2 regions of the Streptomyces sp. NPDC012888 genome follow, and region 2 is predicted to be linked to the other one. Evidence: riboswitches for the same ligand, from Rfam matches in the RefSeq annotation. Region 2 holds a riboswitch; the other holds the start of a gene.
What was found. A riboswitch is a leader RNA that binds a small molecule or an ion and turns the genes downstream of it on or off. The one in region 2 is predicted to bind glycine.
Positions count from the first base shown of each region.

Region 1 (7,800 bases), on a different contig from region 2:
GCGCAGATGTCGGCGACGTGCTCCTCGAACACGCCGTGGGTGGACGGGTAGGTGATCATCAGCACGGAGAGCTCGTCGCGGTGCTGCTCGATCTTGGCCCGCAGGTCCTCGACGTCGATCTCACCGTCGTCGGCGGTCTTGACGACGACGACCTTCATGCCGGCCATCACGGCGCTGGCCGCGTTGGTGCCGTGCGCCGAGGACGGGATCAGGCAGACGGTGCGCTGCTCGTCGCCGTTGGCGCGGTGGTAGGCGCGGACGGCCAGCAGGCCGGCGAGCTCGCCCTGGGACCCGGCGTTCGGCTGGATGGAGACCTTGTCGTATCCGGTGACCTCGCAGAGACGTTCCTCCAGCTCGCTGATGAGCGTGGCGTAGCCCTGGGCCTGGTCGATCGGCGCGAACGGGTGCAGCTGGCCGAACTCGGGCCAGGTCACCGACTCCATCTCGGTGGTCGCGTTGAGCTTCATGGTGCAGGAGCCCAGCGGGATCATGCCGCGGTCGAGCGCGTAGTCCTTGTCCGCGAGCTTGCGCAGGTAGCGCAGCATGGCGGTCTCGGAGCGGTGCTGGTGGAACACCGGGTGGGTCAGGTAGGCGTCCGACCGCAGCAGGCCCTCGGGGAGCGCCTCGGCGGCGACCGCGTCGAGCGCGTCGACGTCGGCGGCGACACCGAAGGCGGCCCAGACCGCCTCCAGGTCGGCGCGGGTGGTGGTCTCGTCGCAGGCGATGGAGACGTGGTCGGCGTCGGCCTGGTGCAGGTTGACCCCGCCCTCGCGGGCGGCGGCGACGACCTCGGCGGCCTTCCCCGGCACCTTCGCGGTCAGGGTGTCGAAGTACGAGCCGTGGACCAGCTCGACCCCGCCGTCGGTCAGGCCGGCGGCGAGCACGGCCGCGTACCGGTGGGTGCGGCGGGCGATCTGCTTCAGGCCCTCGGGGCCGTGGTAGACGGCGTACATGCCGGCCATGACGGCGAGCAGCACCTGCGCGGTGCAGATGTTGCTGGTGGCCTTCTCGCGGCGGATGTGCTGCTCGCGGGTCTGCAGGGCCAGGCGGTAGGCCTTGTTGCCGTCGGCGTCGACGGAGACGCCGACCAGGCGGCCCGGCAGCGAACGGGCGTGCTTGGCCTGGACGGCCATGTAGCCGGCGTGCGGGCCGCCGAAGCCCATGGGGACGCCGAAGCGCTGGGTGGTGCCGACGGCGATGTCGGCGCCCAGCTCGCCCGGGGAGGTCAGCAGGGTCAGGGCCAGCAGGTCGGCGGCGACGGTGACGATCGCGCCGAGCCCGTGGGCCTGGTCGATGACCGGCTTGAGGTCGCGGACGGCACCGGAGGCGCCGGGGTACTGGAGGACGACGCCGAAGACGCCGCGCTCGGCGATCGCCTCGGGGATGCCGGCCGACAGGTCGGCGACGACGACCTCGATGCCCAGCGGCTCGGCGCGGGTCTCGATCACGGCGACCGTCTGCGGCAGGGTGTCGGCGTCGACGAGGAAGACGCCGCCCTTGACCTTGCCGACGCGGCGCGCCAGCGTCATGGCCTCGGCGGCGGCGGTGCCCTCGTCGAGCAGGGAGGCGCCGGAGGTCGGCAGGCCGGTGAGGTCGGCGACCACGGTCTGGAAGTTGAGCAGCGCCTCCAGGCGGCCCTGCGAGATCTCCGGCTGGTACGGCGTGTACGCGGTGTACCAGGCCGGGTTCTCCATCACGTTGCGGAGGATCACCGGCGGGGTGAAGGTGCCGTAGTAACCCAGGCCGATCATGGAGGAGAGGACCTGGTTGCGGTCGGCGAGCGAACGCAGCTCGGCCAGCACCTCGGCCTCGGTCCGGGCCGACGGCAGGTCCAGCGCCTCGGCGCTCTTGATGACGTCCGGTACTGCGGCGGCGGTCAGCTCGTCCAGGGAGCCGTAGCCCACCTGAGCGAGCATCTTCGCCTGCGCCTCGGCATCCGGGCCGATGTGGCGCTGCTCGAAGGGGATGCCTCGCTCCAGCTGGGAGAGCGGAATGCGGTTGGCGGTCATGTACGGAGGCCTCCTGGTCTGTACGACCTGCGAGGGGCACCACGGCGCGGGCGCCCGGACGGCCTCCCCCTCTGTCATCTCAACCTGAGAGCTTCACCGGTGCCACCCGGGGATCGCCCGGGGAACGCCGGCTTTCACCGTCGGTGAGGGAGGCGCCCGGTACTGCGGGGACCGGTGTCCACCCTGCTTTCCAGAGTGGCCTCGTCCGTGCGGTACGTCTGCCTGAGAGATTCCGGGGAGGATTTGCTCCTTCGGCGCCTCCGTCTTGCTCACTCGGAGGACTCTCCCGCACAGGGTCAACAGCCGACACCCAGCCTACCAGCGCGGATCCGGGGCCTTCCGGGGTGCCCGTGGAGCCCGGCTCAAGTGGCCCGCGCCCCGGATATGGCCTTACGTAGTCATATCGGATGCGAGTTGCGATCCATGCGACCACTTGGAGGGACCGTGCAGTCCGAGATCGATCCCCGCAGTCTCATCGGCCGCAAGGCTTTCGACCGCAACGGCGTCAAGATCGGCACCGTCGACGAGGTGTACCTGGACGACGCGACCGGGGTCCCCGAGTGGGCGGCCGTACGCACCGGCCTGTTCAGCCGGGACGCCTTCGTCCCGCTGGAGCCGAGCGAGGTCGTCGAGGACACCCTCCGCGTGCCCTTCGACCGCTCCCTGATCAAGGACGCCCCCGACTTCGGCGTGGGCCGGCACCTCTCTCCCGAGCAGGAGCTCCAGCTCTACCACCACTACGGCCTGGACACCACGCTGCCCAGCGAGTTCCACCACGACCACGACTTCGGCCAGCGCTAGCGCCCCCGCCGCCGCCCCTCCTTCAGGCCGGCCCGTCCGCGGGCCGGCCGACCAGCGGGATCGGGTCCGAGGGTTCCAGTTCCGGATCGTCCACCAGGAAGGTGCGCACCCGGCCCGGCGGCGACCCCGGCTGTTCGAACCGCACGGTGACCCGCCCCACCCCGCTCCCCTGCACCCAGCCCGGCCCGTACACGGCGTGCCGGACGTCGCTCCCGGCCGCCCAGCGGCGTTCGGGGGCGGCGGGGGCCTCGGGTGCCGCCCCTTCCGTCACGGGCTCCTCCAGGGCCTCGGGAGCCCCGGCGGCACCGCTGTCGCCGCCATTGCCGGCGGGGGCCGCGGCCAGGGTCAGGGACTGCGCGAACAGGTCCTCCTGGGTGTAGTCCGTCAGCCCGGACACCCCGACGCCGAGCAGCCGGATCCCGCCGGTGGTGTCGACGCCGTCCAGCAGCCGTCCCGCGGCCTCCCGGACCACCGCCGGGTCGTCGGTCGGCCCCCGCAGGGTCTCGGACCGGGTCAGCGTCGAGAAGTCGTACCGGCGGACCTTGAGCACGATGGTCCGGCCGGAGTGTCCCGAGGCGCGGAGCCGCTGCACGCACCGGTCGGCCAGCCGCTGGACCTCGTACCGGATCCGGATCCGGTCGTGCAGGTCCACGTCGAAGGTGTCCTCGACCGACACCGACTTCGCGTCCCGTTCGGCGACCACCGGGCGGTCGTCCAGGCCCAGCGCCATCCGGAACAGGCCGACCCCGGCCGCCCGGCCGACCAGCCGGACCAGCTCGTCCTCGCCCGCCTCCGCCAGGTCGCCCACGGTGGTGATGCCGGCGCGCCTGAGGTGGTCGCCGGTGGCCGGGCCGACCCCGGGCAGGGTGCGCACCGGCATGGGCGCCAGCAGTTCCCGTTCGGTTCCCGGCTCGATGACCAGCAGGCCGTCCGGTTTGGCTTCCTCGGAGGCCACCTTGGCCAGCATCTTCGACCCGGCCAGCCCCACCGAACCGCTGAGCCCGGTGCCCCGGCGGATGTCCGCGCGCAGGCGCTCGCCGGCGGCGCGCGCCGAGGCCGTGTCGTACGCGGCCCCGCCGGCCTCCAGGTCCACGAAGGCCTCGTCCAGGCTGAGCGGCTCGACCAGCGGGGACAGCTCGCGCAGGAGGGCCATGACGTGGTCGCTGACCGCCCGGTACAGGGTGAAGCGCGGGATCAGGTAGGCGCCGTTCGGGCACAGCCGCCGGGCCTGGGCGGTGGGCATCGCCGAGTGAACGCCGAAACGGCGGGCCTCGTAGGAGGCGGTCGCCACCACCCCGCGCGGGCCGAGACCGCCGACGATCACCGGCTTGCCGCGCAGGCTGGGCTTGGCGGCCTGCTCCGCCGAGGCGTAGAAGGCGTCCATGTCCAGGTGCAGGATGGTCGGCGCGGCTCTCACACCCCGATGCTCCCCCACACCACCGACAATGTCCCGCAAGAACGTTCGACAAGCGTCCCACGGACCACGGACCCCACTGAGCCCGCGGGCACCGGCCGTGGCCGCAGTGCGGTCAGACCGCCCGGTTGCGGCGGGCCGCGAGCTCGTCCGCAGGGTTGTGGCCGATCAGCGTCTCACCGGTGTCCACCCGCTCGCCGTGCAGCTGGGACAGGGCGTGCTCCACGTCCCGCCACACCACGCCGACGGCGATCCCGAAGATCCCCTGGCCGCCCTGGAGCAGGTCGACGACCTGGTCCGGCGAGGTGCACTCGTACACCGTCGCGCCGTCGCTCATCAGCGTCATGCGCTCCAGGTCGGCGAAGCCGCGGTCACGCAGGTGCTGGACGGCGGTCCGGATGTTCTGCAGCCCGACCCCGGTGTCCAGGAAGCGCTTGACGATCTTCAGCACCACCACGTCGCGGAAGCTGTAGAGCCGCTGGGTGCCGGACCCGTACGCGGGCCGCACGCTCGGCTCGACCAGGCCCGTCCGCGCCCAGTAGTCCAGCTGGCGGTAGGTGATGCCGGCCGCGGCGCACGCCGTCGGCCCCCGGTACCCGATCTCCTCGTACTGCGGTTCGCCGCCGCGCTCCGGGGCGACCGGCGCGCACTCCGGCGACCGGCGCGCGGGACCCGTCGCACCACCGTGCAGCGGGTACGGCCCGCATTCACTCCGTGTGGGGACGCCCCCGGTCGTACCGTCGCCCGTGACTCTCACGCCGACCCTCCGTCCTTGACCTGCCATCTCGACGGTAGGCAGTCACCAGGGCAGCGTCAACGATCGCCACACTCGGCACGCCGAGTGATAATCACCCTGAGAGTGGTTTCCCGTGCCCCTTTCCGGGGAACGGCTTACCGAATGGGGCAGAACACCGCTCACTGGTTGCTGGTGCCGAAGTCCTCCGGCGAGATCTGGTCGAGGAACTCGCGGAACTTCTCCACCTCGTCCTCCTGCTCGTCCGGGATGGCGATGCCGGCGTCGTCGAGCACCCCGTCACTGCCGTAGATCGGCGTACCGGTGCGCAGGGCCAGGGCTATGGCGTCGGACGGTCGCGCGCTGACCTCCACCCCGCTGGCGAACACCAGTTCCGCGTAGAAGACGCCCTCCCGCAGATCCGTGATCCGGACCTCGGTGAGCTCCTCGCCCAGCGCCTCCAGCACGTCCTTGAACAGGTCGTGCGTCAGCGGCCGGGCCGGGGCCATGCCCTGCTGGGCGAAGGCGATGGCCGTGGCCTCCCCAGGACCGATCCAGATGGGGAGGTACCGGTCGCCTCCCACTTCACGCAGGAGCACGATCGGTTGGTTGGAGGGCATTTCCACCCGGACACCCACAACGTCGAGCTCGTTCACACAGCAACCCTAGGACGTGCCGCGCCGGTTTGGGTAGTCGGGGCCGCCCGGCTCAGTTGAGCCGCACCCCGAGAGCGGTCTGCACCAGGGCCTCGTGCAGCCGTACGGAGAGTCCGGCGAGCTCCTTCATGGTGGCCTCCGCATGCGCCCTGGTCTGCGGATTGCGGTGCCGGCGCAAGGGCGCCACCACCTGCTCCACCAGTCCCGCCTCCCGGTCCGCGGCGGCCTTCATGGCCCGCAGGTGGCGCGGCTCGAGCCCGAACCGGCCCAGGTCGGCGACCAGCCTCGCCACCGTCACGGCCTGCGCATCGAACCCGCCCCCGGGCACCTCCGCGAGCAGCCCGTACGACTCCCACTCGACGAGCTGCGCCTCGTCCACCTCGGCGGCCGCGAGCAGCTCAGCCCGCCCCACCCGGGCCACGGTGGGCCGCTCCGCGCCCTCCGCGGCGGCGTCCCCGTGCGGGGAGGGCGCGGGGATCCGGAGCGGCTCACCGGCCGCCTGCCCGTCCAGCTGCTCGCGGATGACCTTGAGCGGCAGGTAGTGGTCGCGCTGCAACCTCAGGATCCGGGCCAGCCGCTCGACGTCGCCGGGGCTGAACTTGCGATATCCGGAAGGTGTGCGGCTGGGCTCCACGAGCCCCTCCGCTTCCAGGAAACGGATCTTCGAGATGGTGACTTCGGGGAACTCGTCGCGCAGCAGGTTGAGCACCGTCCCGATGCTCACCAGCCGCCCGGCCGAGCCCGCGGTGCCGTTCCCGGCACCGCTGGTCGGTGTACGCAGCATGGACCTTCCCTGGGAGAGTCCCCCCGGACTTCAGTCCGGGGGCGTCAGACGCCCCGCTGGCTCGCGTAGAACACCAGCCGGTACTTGCCGATCTGCACCTCGTCGCCGTTGTTCAGGGCGACCTCGTCGATCGGGTTCCGGTTGACGTACGTGCCGTTGAGGCTGCCCACGTCGGCGACGGTGAATCCGCCGTCCTGGCGCCTGCGGAACTCGACATGCCGCCGGGACACGGTGACGTCGTCCAGGAAGATGTCGCTCTGCGGGTGCCGGCCCGCCGTGGTCAGCTCGCCGTCCAGCAGGAAACGGCTGCCCGAGTTGGGGCCGCGCCGGACGATCAGCAGCGCCGAGCCCGGGGGCAGCGCCTCCACCGCGGCCTGCGCCTCGGGGGACAGCGAGGACGGCACCTGCTGCCCGGACACCTCGGCCTCGTAGGCCTCCAGGCCCGAGATCGAGATGGTGGAGGTGGTCTCCGAGGCACGCTCCGGGGTCAGCCCCGGCCGCAGCGGCGCCCCACAGCGCGAGCAGAACCGGCTGGCCGCACCCGCATGGTGCCCGCACCTGCTGCAAACCTGCTCGGCCGACATGGACGGCTCCTCGCTCCGCGGGTGCCCCGCGGAGGCACTGGTCGCATACGGGTCGGGCTCAAAGCCTCCACCCGCACCGGAGGTTGACGGTTCACCGAAACCTATGCGGCCCGTCGCGGCGGGGTCGACGGGCGACGCGCCCGCACTGCCGCCTCCGCCCGCGACCTCGTCACGGAACAGCGGCCGGTCGCCGTGGCCCTCGGCCTCCCCCTGCCCGGCACGGTGCCGCGCCGCTCCGCCTTCCTCGCGGTTCTTCTTGCCGAACAACTTCTCAAACAACTTCACGGGCGATTCCCCTTGACCGAAACAGACCCGCCCGTGGGGCAGGACGAACTCCGCATGCACAACCTGCCGACCCGGACATTCTCACAACGTCCGAAACCACCAGACAGTTTCCACTACGCACCGCAACTTCGGTGCCTCGACCCCCCGCAGGGCGCCTCATGACGATGACGACCGAGCGTAGTCAGGCTGCTTCGCTGCCCGCAAGGCATCAACGACGATCTTGGTCGAGCGTACGACAGTGGCCGTAGCCTGCTCCTTCTCCAGCGTCTGGATGACACCACCGGGAATGTTGAGCGCGGGCTCCAGGTCCTGCGGCTTGCCGATCACCTTGAACTCGTAAGGCTGTGTGATCTTCCTACCGTCGACGCCGACACCCCCGTTCTCATCGGAGAAGTAAGAGCCCGCCACCACCCGCACACCGTTGACCTGGATCGCCTCCGCGCCGGCCGCCCGCAGCTCCTGGATGGCGTCCAGCAGCATGTCCGAGGTCACGAGCCCCTTCGGGTCGGAGACCTTCAGCGTGATACCGGGCCC
Region 1 covers NZ_JBIBBM010000005.1:5,069-12,868, reverse strand. Annotated here, with positions in the region: gene gcvP (aminomethyl-transferring glycine dehydrogenase) at 1-2,009, opposite strand, end outside; glycine riboswitch at 2,210-2,308, opposite strand; gene ACFY61_RS09840 (PRC-barrel domain-containing protein) at 2,454-2,810, shown strand; gene ACFY61_RS09835 (DNA polymerase IV) at 2,833-4,227, opposite strand; gene ACFY61_RS09830 (MerR family transcriptional regulator) at 4,340-4,981, opposite strand; gene ACFY61_RS09825 (bifunctional nuclease family protein) at 5,140-5,613, opposite strand; gene ACFY61_RS09820 (MerR family transcriptional regulator) at 5,666-6,397, opposite strand; gene ACFY61_RS09815 (FHA domain-containing protein) at 6,442-7,266, opposite strand; gene ACFY61_RS09810 (DUF881 domain-containing protein) at 7,423-7,800, opposite strand, start outside.
Region 1: linked by a shared signal. The riboswitch ahead of gcvP (aminomethyl-transferring glycine dehydrogenase) and the one ahead of gcvT (glycine cleavage system aminomethyltransferase GcvT) in region 2 are both predicted to bind glycine.

Region 2 (7,800 bases):
ATGTCGGCGCCGGTCTCCTTCATGGTCTTGATGACCTTGTCGAGGGACACCTTGTGGCTGCCGTCGCCGCGCATCGCCATCTTCGCCGCGGTGACCGCCTTCACGGCCGCCATGCCGTTCCGCTCGATGCACGGGATCTGCACCAGGCCGCCGACCGGGTCGCAGGTCAGGCCCAGGTTGTGCTCCATGCCGATCTCGGCGGCGTTCTCGACCTGCTCGGGGCTGCCGCCCAGCACCTCGGCCAGCGCGCCCGCGGCCATCGAGCAGGCGGAGCCGACCTCGCCCTGGCAGCCGACCTCGGCGCCGGAGATGGAGGCGTTCTCCTTGAAGAGCATGCCGATCGCGCCGGCCGCGAGGAGGAAGCGGACCACGCCGTCCTCGTCCGCGCCGGGCACGAAGTTCACGTAGTAGTGCAGGACGGCCGGGATGATGCCGGCGGCGCCGTTGGTGGGGGCCGTGACGACCCGCCCGCCCGCCGCGTTCTCCTCGTTCACCGCCATCGCGTAGAGGGTGATCCACTCCATCGCGAGCGCCTGCGGGTCGCCCTCGGAGCGCAGCTTGCGGGCGGTGGTGGCGGCGCGGCGGCGGACCTTCAGGCCGCCCGGGAGGATGCCCTCGCGCGACATGCCGCGCGCCACGCAGGCCTGCATGACCCGCCAGATCTCCAGCAGTCCCTCGCGGATCTCCTCCTCGGTCCGCCAGGCCTTCTCGTTCTCCAGCATCAGGGAGGAGATCGACAGGCCGGTCTCGCGGGTCAGGCGGAGCATCTCGTCGCCGGAGCGGAAGGGGTGCTTGAGGACGGTGTCGTCGAGCTTGATCCGGTCCTCGCCCACCGCGTCCTCGTCCACGACGAAGCCGCCGCCGACCGAGTAGTACGTCTTCTCCAGCAGCGGGGCGCCGGAGGAGTCGTACGCGAAGAGGGTCATGCCGTTCGCGTGGTACGGCAGGGCGCGGCGCCGGTGCAGGATCAGCTGGCTCGGCTCGTGGAAGTCGATCTCGTGGGCGGACCCTATCTCCGCGCCGAGGAGGCGGAGCCGGCCGGACTGCCGGATGCGCTCGACCTCGTCGTCGGCGGTCTCCACGTCCACGGACCGGGGGGAGTGGCCCTCCAGGCCGAGCAGGACGGCCTTGGGGGTGCCGTGGCCGTGCCCGGTCGCGCCCAGCGAGCCGTACAGCTCGGCGCGGACGGACGTGGTCTGGGCGAGGACTCCGTCCTTCTTCAGCCGCTGCACGAACATGCGGGCGGCGCGCATCGGTCCGACGGTGTGGGAGGAAGAGGGACCGATGCCGATCGAGAAGAGATCGAAGACGGAGATGGCCACGTCGGACTCCTTTGTCTGCTCGTGGAGGGGCAGGAGATCATGATGTGTGCGGATTTTGTCCGACAGACGAGCCTAACCCGCGGAGGTGAACGGCTCGGCTGCGGGAGGCGTCGGGACGGGGTCGGCCGGGCGTGAGTCGGCTCACGCCCCGCGCGGGGACGCCGGCGGTGCGGTCCCGCGCGCGACGCGGGTCATGAGAAGGGCCCGGCCCCCCGGATCACGCGGGGGAGCCGGGCCCGACTCGGCGCCGTCAGAGCGACGGGTACAGCGGGTGCTTCTCGGCCAGCGCGGTGACGCGGGCGCGGAGGGCCTGGGCGTCGTACGACGGCTTCAGCGCCTCGGCGATGATGTCGGCGACCTCGGTGAAGTCCTCGGCCCCGAAGCCGCGGGTGGCCAGCGCAGGGGTGCCGATCCGCAGGCCCGAGGTGACCATCGGCGGCCGCGGGTCGTTCGGGATGGCGTTCCGGTTGACCGTGATGCCGACCTCGTGGAGGCGGTCCTCGGCCTGCTGGCCGTCCAGCTCGGAGTTGCGCAGGTCGACCAGGACGAGGTGCACGTCGGTGCCGCCGGACAGCACGTCCACGCCCACGGCCTTGACGTCGTCCTGCACCAGGCGGGCGGCGAGGATCTTCGCGCCCTCCAGGGTGCGCTCCTGGCGCTCCTTGAACTCCGGCGAGGCCGCCACCTTGAAGGAGACCGCCTTGGCCGCGATCACGTGCTCCAGCGGACCGCCCTGCTGACCGGGGAAGACCGCGGAGTTGATCTTCTTGGCGAGCTCCTGGGTGGACAGGATCACGCCACCGCGCGGACCGCCGAGGGTCTTGTGCGTGGTGGTGGTGACCACGTGGGCGTGCGGCACCGGGTTCGGGTGGAGGCCCGCGGCGACCAGGCCCGCGAAGTGGGCCATGTCGACCATCAGGTACGCGCCGACCTCGTCCGCGATCCGGCGGAAGGCGGCGAAGTCGAGCTGGCGCGGGTAGGCGGACCAGCCGGCGACGATCAGCTGCGGCTTGCTCTCCTTGGCCAGGCGCTCGACCTCGGCCATGTCGACCTGGCCGTCCTCGCCGACGTGGTACGGGACCACGTTGTAGAGCTTGCCGGAGAAGTTGATCTTCATGCCGTGGGTCAGGTGACCGCCGTGGGCCAGGTTCAGGCCCATGATGGTGTCGCCCGGCTTCAGCAGCGCGAACATGGCGGCGGCGTTGGCCTGCGCACCCGAGTGCGGCTGGACGTTCGCGGCCTCGGCGCCGAACAGGGCCTTGATCCGGTCGATGGCGATCTGCTCGACGACGTCGACGTGCTCGCAGCCGCCGTAGTAGCGGCGGCCCGGGTAGCCCTCGGCGTACTTGTTGGTCAGGACCGAGCCCTGGGCCTCCATGACGGCGACCGGGGCGAAGTTCTCCGACGCGATCATTTCCAGGGTCGACTGCTGGCGCGCGAGCTCCGCGTCGACGGCGGCGGCGACGTCCGGGTCGAGCTCGTGCAGAGGGGTGTTCAGAACAGACATCTCTACCCTTATGTTCTCGGCTGGATCAGCCGGCGGTGAAGGAGCTGTACTCGTCGGCGGACATCAGGTCCTCGGCGCCGCCGGTGATCTTGACCTTGAACAGCCAGCCGCCCTCGAAGGGGGCGGTGTTCACGAGCGCCGGGTCGTCCACGACGTCCTGGTTAGCCTCGACGACCTCGCCGGACACCGGCGCGAACAGGTCGCTGACGGACTTGGTGGACTCCAGCTCGCCGCAGGACTCGCCGGCGGTGACGGTGTCACCGACCGCGGGCAGCTGGGCGTAGACGACGTCACCGAGCGCGTTGGCCGCGTACTCGGTGATGCCGACCGTGGCGACGCCGTCCGCGTCGGCCTCCGAGACCCACTCGTGTTCCTTGCTGAAGCGCAGCTGCTGGGGGTTGCTCATGACCTGATTCTCCTGGATGCGGGGGAGTGCTGGTGAACTGTGGTCTTGCCGGGTGAGACGGGTGCCGGTGGGGCGATCGTCACTTCTGGCGCTTGTAGAACGGCAGGGCCACGACCTCGTAGGGCTCATGGGTACCGCGAATGTCCACGCCGACGCCGGAGGTGCCGGGCGCGGCGTGGTCCGCGTCCACGTACGCCATGGCGATCGGCTTGCCCAGGGTGGGGGAGGGCGCGCCGGAGGTCACCTCGCCGACCACCTTGCCGTCCACGACCACGGAGAACCCGGCGCGCGGCACCCGGCGGCCCTCGGCGATCAGGCCGACCAGCTTGCGCGGGGCCTCGGCCCCGGCCTTCTCGGCGGCGGCCTCCAGCGCGGCGCGGCCGACGAAGTCGCCTTCCTTCTCGAACTTCACGACCCGGCCCAGGCCCGCGTCGAACGGGGTGAGGGCGGTGGTCAGCTCGTGCCCGTACAGCGGCATGCCCGCCTCCAGGCGCAGGGTGTCGCGGCAGGACAGGCCGCACGGGACCAGACCGGCGCCCGCGCCGGCCTCCGTCAGGGCCTGCCACAGGGCGACGGCGTGCTCCGGCTTCACGAACAGCTCGAAGCCGTCCTCGCCGGTGTAGCCGGTGCGGGCGATCAGCGCCGGGACGCCGGCGACCGTGCCGGGCAGGCCGGCGTAGTACTTCAGGCCGTCCAGGTCGGCGTCGGTCAGCGACTTCAGGATGCCGGGGGACTCCGGGCCCTGGACGGCGATCAGCGCGTAGGCGTCGCGGTCGTCGCGGACCTCGGTGTCGAAGCCGGCGGCGCGCTCCGTCAGCGCGTCGAGGACCACCTGCGCGTTGGAGGCGTTCGCCACGACCATGAACTCGGTCTCGCCGAGGCGGTAGACGATCAGGTCGTCGAGGATCCCGCCGTCCTCCTGGCAGATGTGGGTGTAGCGGGCGCGGCCGACGCCGACCGTGGAGATGTTGCCGACCAGCGCGTAGTCGAGCGCCTTGACGGCCTCCGGGCCGGTCAGGGTGATCTCGCCCATGTGGGAGAGGTCGAAGAGCCCGGCCTTGGTGCGGACCGCGTTGTGCTCGTCGCGCTCGCTGCCGTAGCGCAGCGGCATGTCCCAGCCCGCGAAGTCGGTCATGGTCGCACCGAGCTCGCGGTGCAGCGCATCGAGGGCGGTCAGACGGGGGGCATTGCTCATGGGTACGGCTCCCAGGTCCCAGGGCATCGACATGACATGACGAGGACGATCCTCCCCATCTGTCATGGAACCTGAGAGGTTCGCCGGGTGTCGCGCGTGGCGTCCCCGGCTTGCACCTTGGGTGGAGCCGCGCCGGACGGACGGCGGGGCTCGCTTTTCAGATCTGCCTCATCCACGCGGTACGGGGCCTGAGAGATTCAAGGGAGGGTCTTGCTCCTTCGGCGCCCGGCGTCCCCGGCACGGGCCTGGGGTCTTTCCGGAACTCTCCCGCGCGGATTCAAGCGGCCGGTATGCAGTTGGTGTCCAGTTGGCGCACATCATTGCACGGGATCCGCCCGGATGGGCGGGCGGGCCCGAAAGTGAGTGCGGACCTGTCACCTGCGCGTCCGGAGGCCCAGCGGTTCGGGGTCCGCAGGCCCGGCGGCCGGGGTCCGGCGGCCCCGTTCCGGCACTCGGCCGGAACCGCCCCGGCCGGATTACCGTCTCTTTACACTCGGGGGGAAAGGGTCCCGGTGACCCGAGGCGGGGGAGGCGGACACTGTGCGGAGATTCGGACCGGTGACATCGGAGAGAGCGCGGGCGGCGGCGGCAGTGGCGGCGGCGGCCGTCCCGGTGCCGCGCGCCGCCGTAGCCGCCCGCGCCGGAGCGGCCGGGGCCCCGGCCGCCGCCCGACCCACCGTCCGGGACCTGCGCGGCCGGGGCGCCGGCCCGGCCCGGCTCGGCTTCGCCGACGGCGACATCGTGGTGGTCTCCGGGCTGCCCGGCGGCGGCAAGAGCACCCTGATCAAGCGGACCGCCGCGGAGCGCGGCATCGACTCCCAGGACGTCCGCGAGCGCTGGGAGCGGCGGATGCCCGCCGCCCTGCCCTACGCCGTCTACCGGCCACTGGTCCGGCTCGACCACTACGCCGGGCTGGTCCGGGCCCTGCGCTCCGGCCGCTCCGTGGTCGTCCACGACTGCGGCACCCAGAGCTGGGTGCGGCTCCTGCTCGGCCGGGCCGCCCGGCGGCGCGGCCGTGCCCTGCACCTGGTCCTGCTCGACGCCTCGCCCGAGGAGGCCCTGGCCGGGCAGGCCGTGCGCGGCCGCGGCGTCTCGGCGTACGCCTTCGCCCGGCACCGCGCCGCTGCCTCCCGGCTGCTGCGCGCGGCCGAGTCCGGCCGGCTCCCCGCGGGCTGCGCCTCGGCGGTCCTGCTCGACCGGCCCGCCGCCTCCCGGCTGACCCGCGTCACCTTCGGCCCGTAGCGGAGGCCCCGCGGCCGTGCGCGCCCCCCCCGCAGGCGCGGACCCCGCGGGCGTGCGCGCGCCCGCGGGGCGGACCCCCGCGTCCGCGCCCGGCGGGAGCCGCTACGCTCGGCGCGACACTGGGCCGCACCACGGGAAGGCGCGACGATGCAGGGCAACGGCTGGCCCGCCAACGAACTGGAACAGGCGCTCGGCGCGGCCCTCGGCGACCCCGCCGCCGGCCCCCGCATCCTGGAGGTGCTGTCCCGCAGCGACCTCTGGGTGCCGCTCCCGGCCGGCGGCGCGCCGGACAGCGCCAGCCTCCGGCTGCCCACCACGGACATCGGCGGCGCCCCGTTCGTCCCCGTCTACAGCTCCGAGGCCCAGTTCCTCACCTGCGTCGGCCCCGGCATGGACTTCGGCGTGGTCCCGGCCGTGGAGTTCGCCCGCGGACTGCCCCCGCAGCTCGGCATCGCCGTGAACCCCGAGGGCGCGGTCGGAGTGCCGCTGCCCCCGCCCGCCGTCGCCGAGCTCTGCCGGGCCGGGCGCACCGAGCTCGACGGGCCCGCCACCGGCGGCCGGGTCCGGCTCTTCGAACCGGACTGGCAGCAGGACCCGGTCGACTTCCTGACCGCCGCCGCCGAGGAGTTCCGGGCCACCGGGGCCGTCACGTCCGCCCGCCGCTGCCTGGCGAGCGTCGAGGCGGGCGCCCCCCAGCTGTACGTGGGTGTCCAACTGGCGGGATGGACGCCCGAGCACCGGGACGCCGCGATGGACGCCCTGGGCCGCGCCCTGAACCGCGTACAGCCGCCCTGGCCGGTGCACCTGATCCTGCTGGACGGCACCGCGGATCCCGTGGCCGACCACATCCGTGAGCGCGTGCACCCGTTCTATCTCCCCTAGGCACCCGTAAGCTGTTTCCATTTCCGGGCTTGAACGACGGGCGGACGAAGAGGGGTACCGGGTGAGTGCGTCAGGCACGGCCGCGGCCGGGCAGGTCGAGCACATGATGCGCCAGGTGACCCCCGGGCGCTACGAGAACTACGAGGCGCTGCTGCACGCCCTCGCCGAGGGCAGGCTGTGGATGCTGCTCTGGCACGGGCAGCCGGGTTCGCCGGACGCCCAGTACGGCGGCATGGAGGTCGAGGGGCTCGGCTACGCGCCCTGCGTGACCTCCCCGCAGGAGCTCGCCGCCAGCGGCTGGAACCGCGGCTACGAGGTGATCACGGGCCGGGACGTCGCCCGCGCCCTCTACCCCGACCGCTGGGGGCTCTGGCTCAATCCGCACGACGCCGGCGGCGGCCTGGGCATCCCCTGGGCCGACCTGCGGCGCATCGCCACCGGCCTGGACCGGATGCCGGCCGGCCCGCTGCGGCTGACCGAGCCCTCGATCGAGCTGCCGCAGTTCTACGGGCTGCTGACCCAGCACGCCCACCGGACCCCGGCCGTCCGCTCGCTCCGCCGGGCCTGGGTGCAGCCCGCGCTCGGCTCCCCGTACCTCGCCGTCGGGCTCGACCTGTACGACTCCTCCCCGGCCGCCCTGGAGGCGGTGCGCGAGATGATGCGCCAGTCGGTGGGCGCCGTCCCCGAGGGCGTGCCGGTGTGCACCGTGGCCCTCGCCGACGAACACGACCCCGTCGCGATGTGGCTGCGCTCCCAGGCCCGGCCCTTCTACGACCGCGAGGGACCCGCCGCGGCGTACTGACCACCAGGCGAGACACCCGTATCAGGCCGCATGGAACCGACCGTTCCGTGCGGCCTTCCCGTTGTCCGGGTTCGGGTGGGTTGGACGCCCAAATAAGGCCTTGCTGAAGGCAGTTGAGCGCGATGTCCGATTCCGTACCGAACGGACGGTCTTGCTCCGCTCAGGCGGCAACGAAGTTCGGATAACGGGAATCCGACCCTCACATCACGGTTGCGCATCCATTCATCTGCGGGTCTGGCGGCGGCTCGAGCGCCCGATGAAGACTCCCCCACCAAGAGCCGGTCAGTCCTGCCAGTCACTGCCAATATCCGGCTCGGTACCCGCACTTCACAGCGCCACTCCGCACCAACGCCGCCACAGCGGCGGGCATGGGCCGGCTCACCCGTCGGCCGAGAGGGGTCCCCACCACGATGACGGCACCACTGCACGACACGAGCGCGGAAG
Region 2 covers NZ_JBIBBM010000004.1:44,386-52,185, reverse strand. Annotated here, with positions in the region: gene ACFY61_RS07655 (L-serine ammonia-lyase) at 1-1,322, opposite strand, end outside; gene glyA (serine hydroxymethyltransferase) at 1,573-2,829, opposite strand; gene gcvH (glycine cleavage system protein GcvH) at 2,855-3,235, opposite strand; gene gcvT (glycine cleavage system aminomethyltransferase GcvT) at 3,315-4,430, opposite strand; glycine riboswitch at 4,598-4,710, opposite strand; gene ACFY61_RS07635 (AAA family ATPase) at 4,989-5,672, shown strand; gene ACFY61_RS07630 (enhanced serine sensitivity protein SseB) at 5,820-6,554, shown strand; gene ACFY61_RS07625 (enhanced serine sensitivity protein SseB C-terminal domain-containing protein) at 6,616-7,356, shown strand; gene ACFY61_RS07620 (ABC transporter permease) at 7,767-7,800, shown strand, end outside.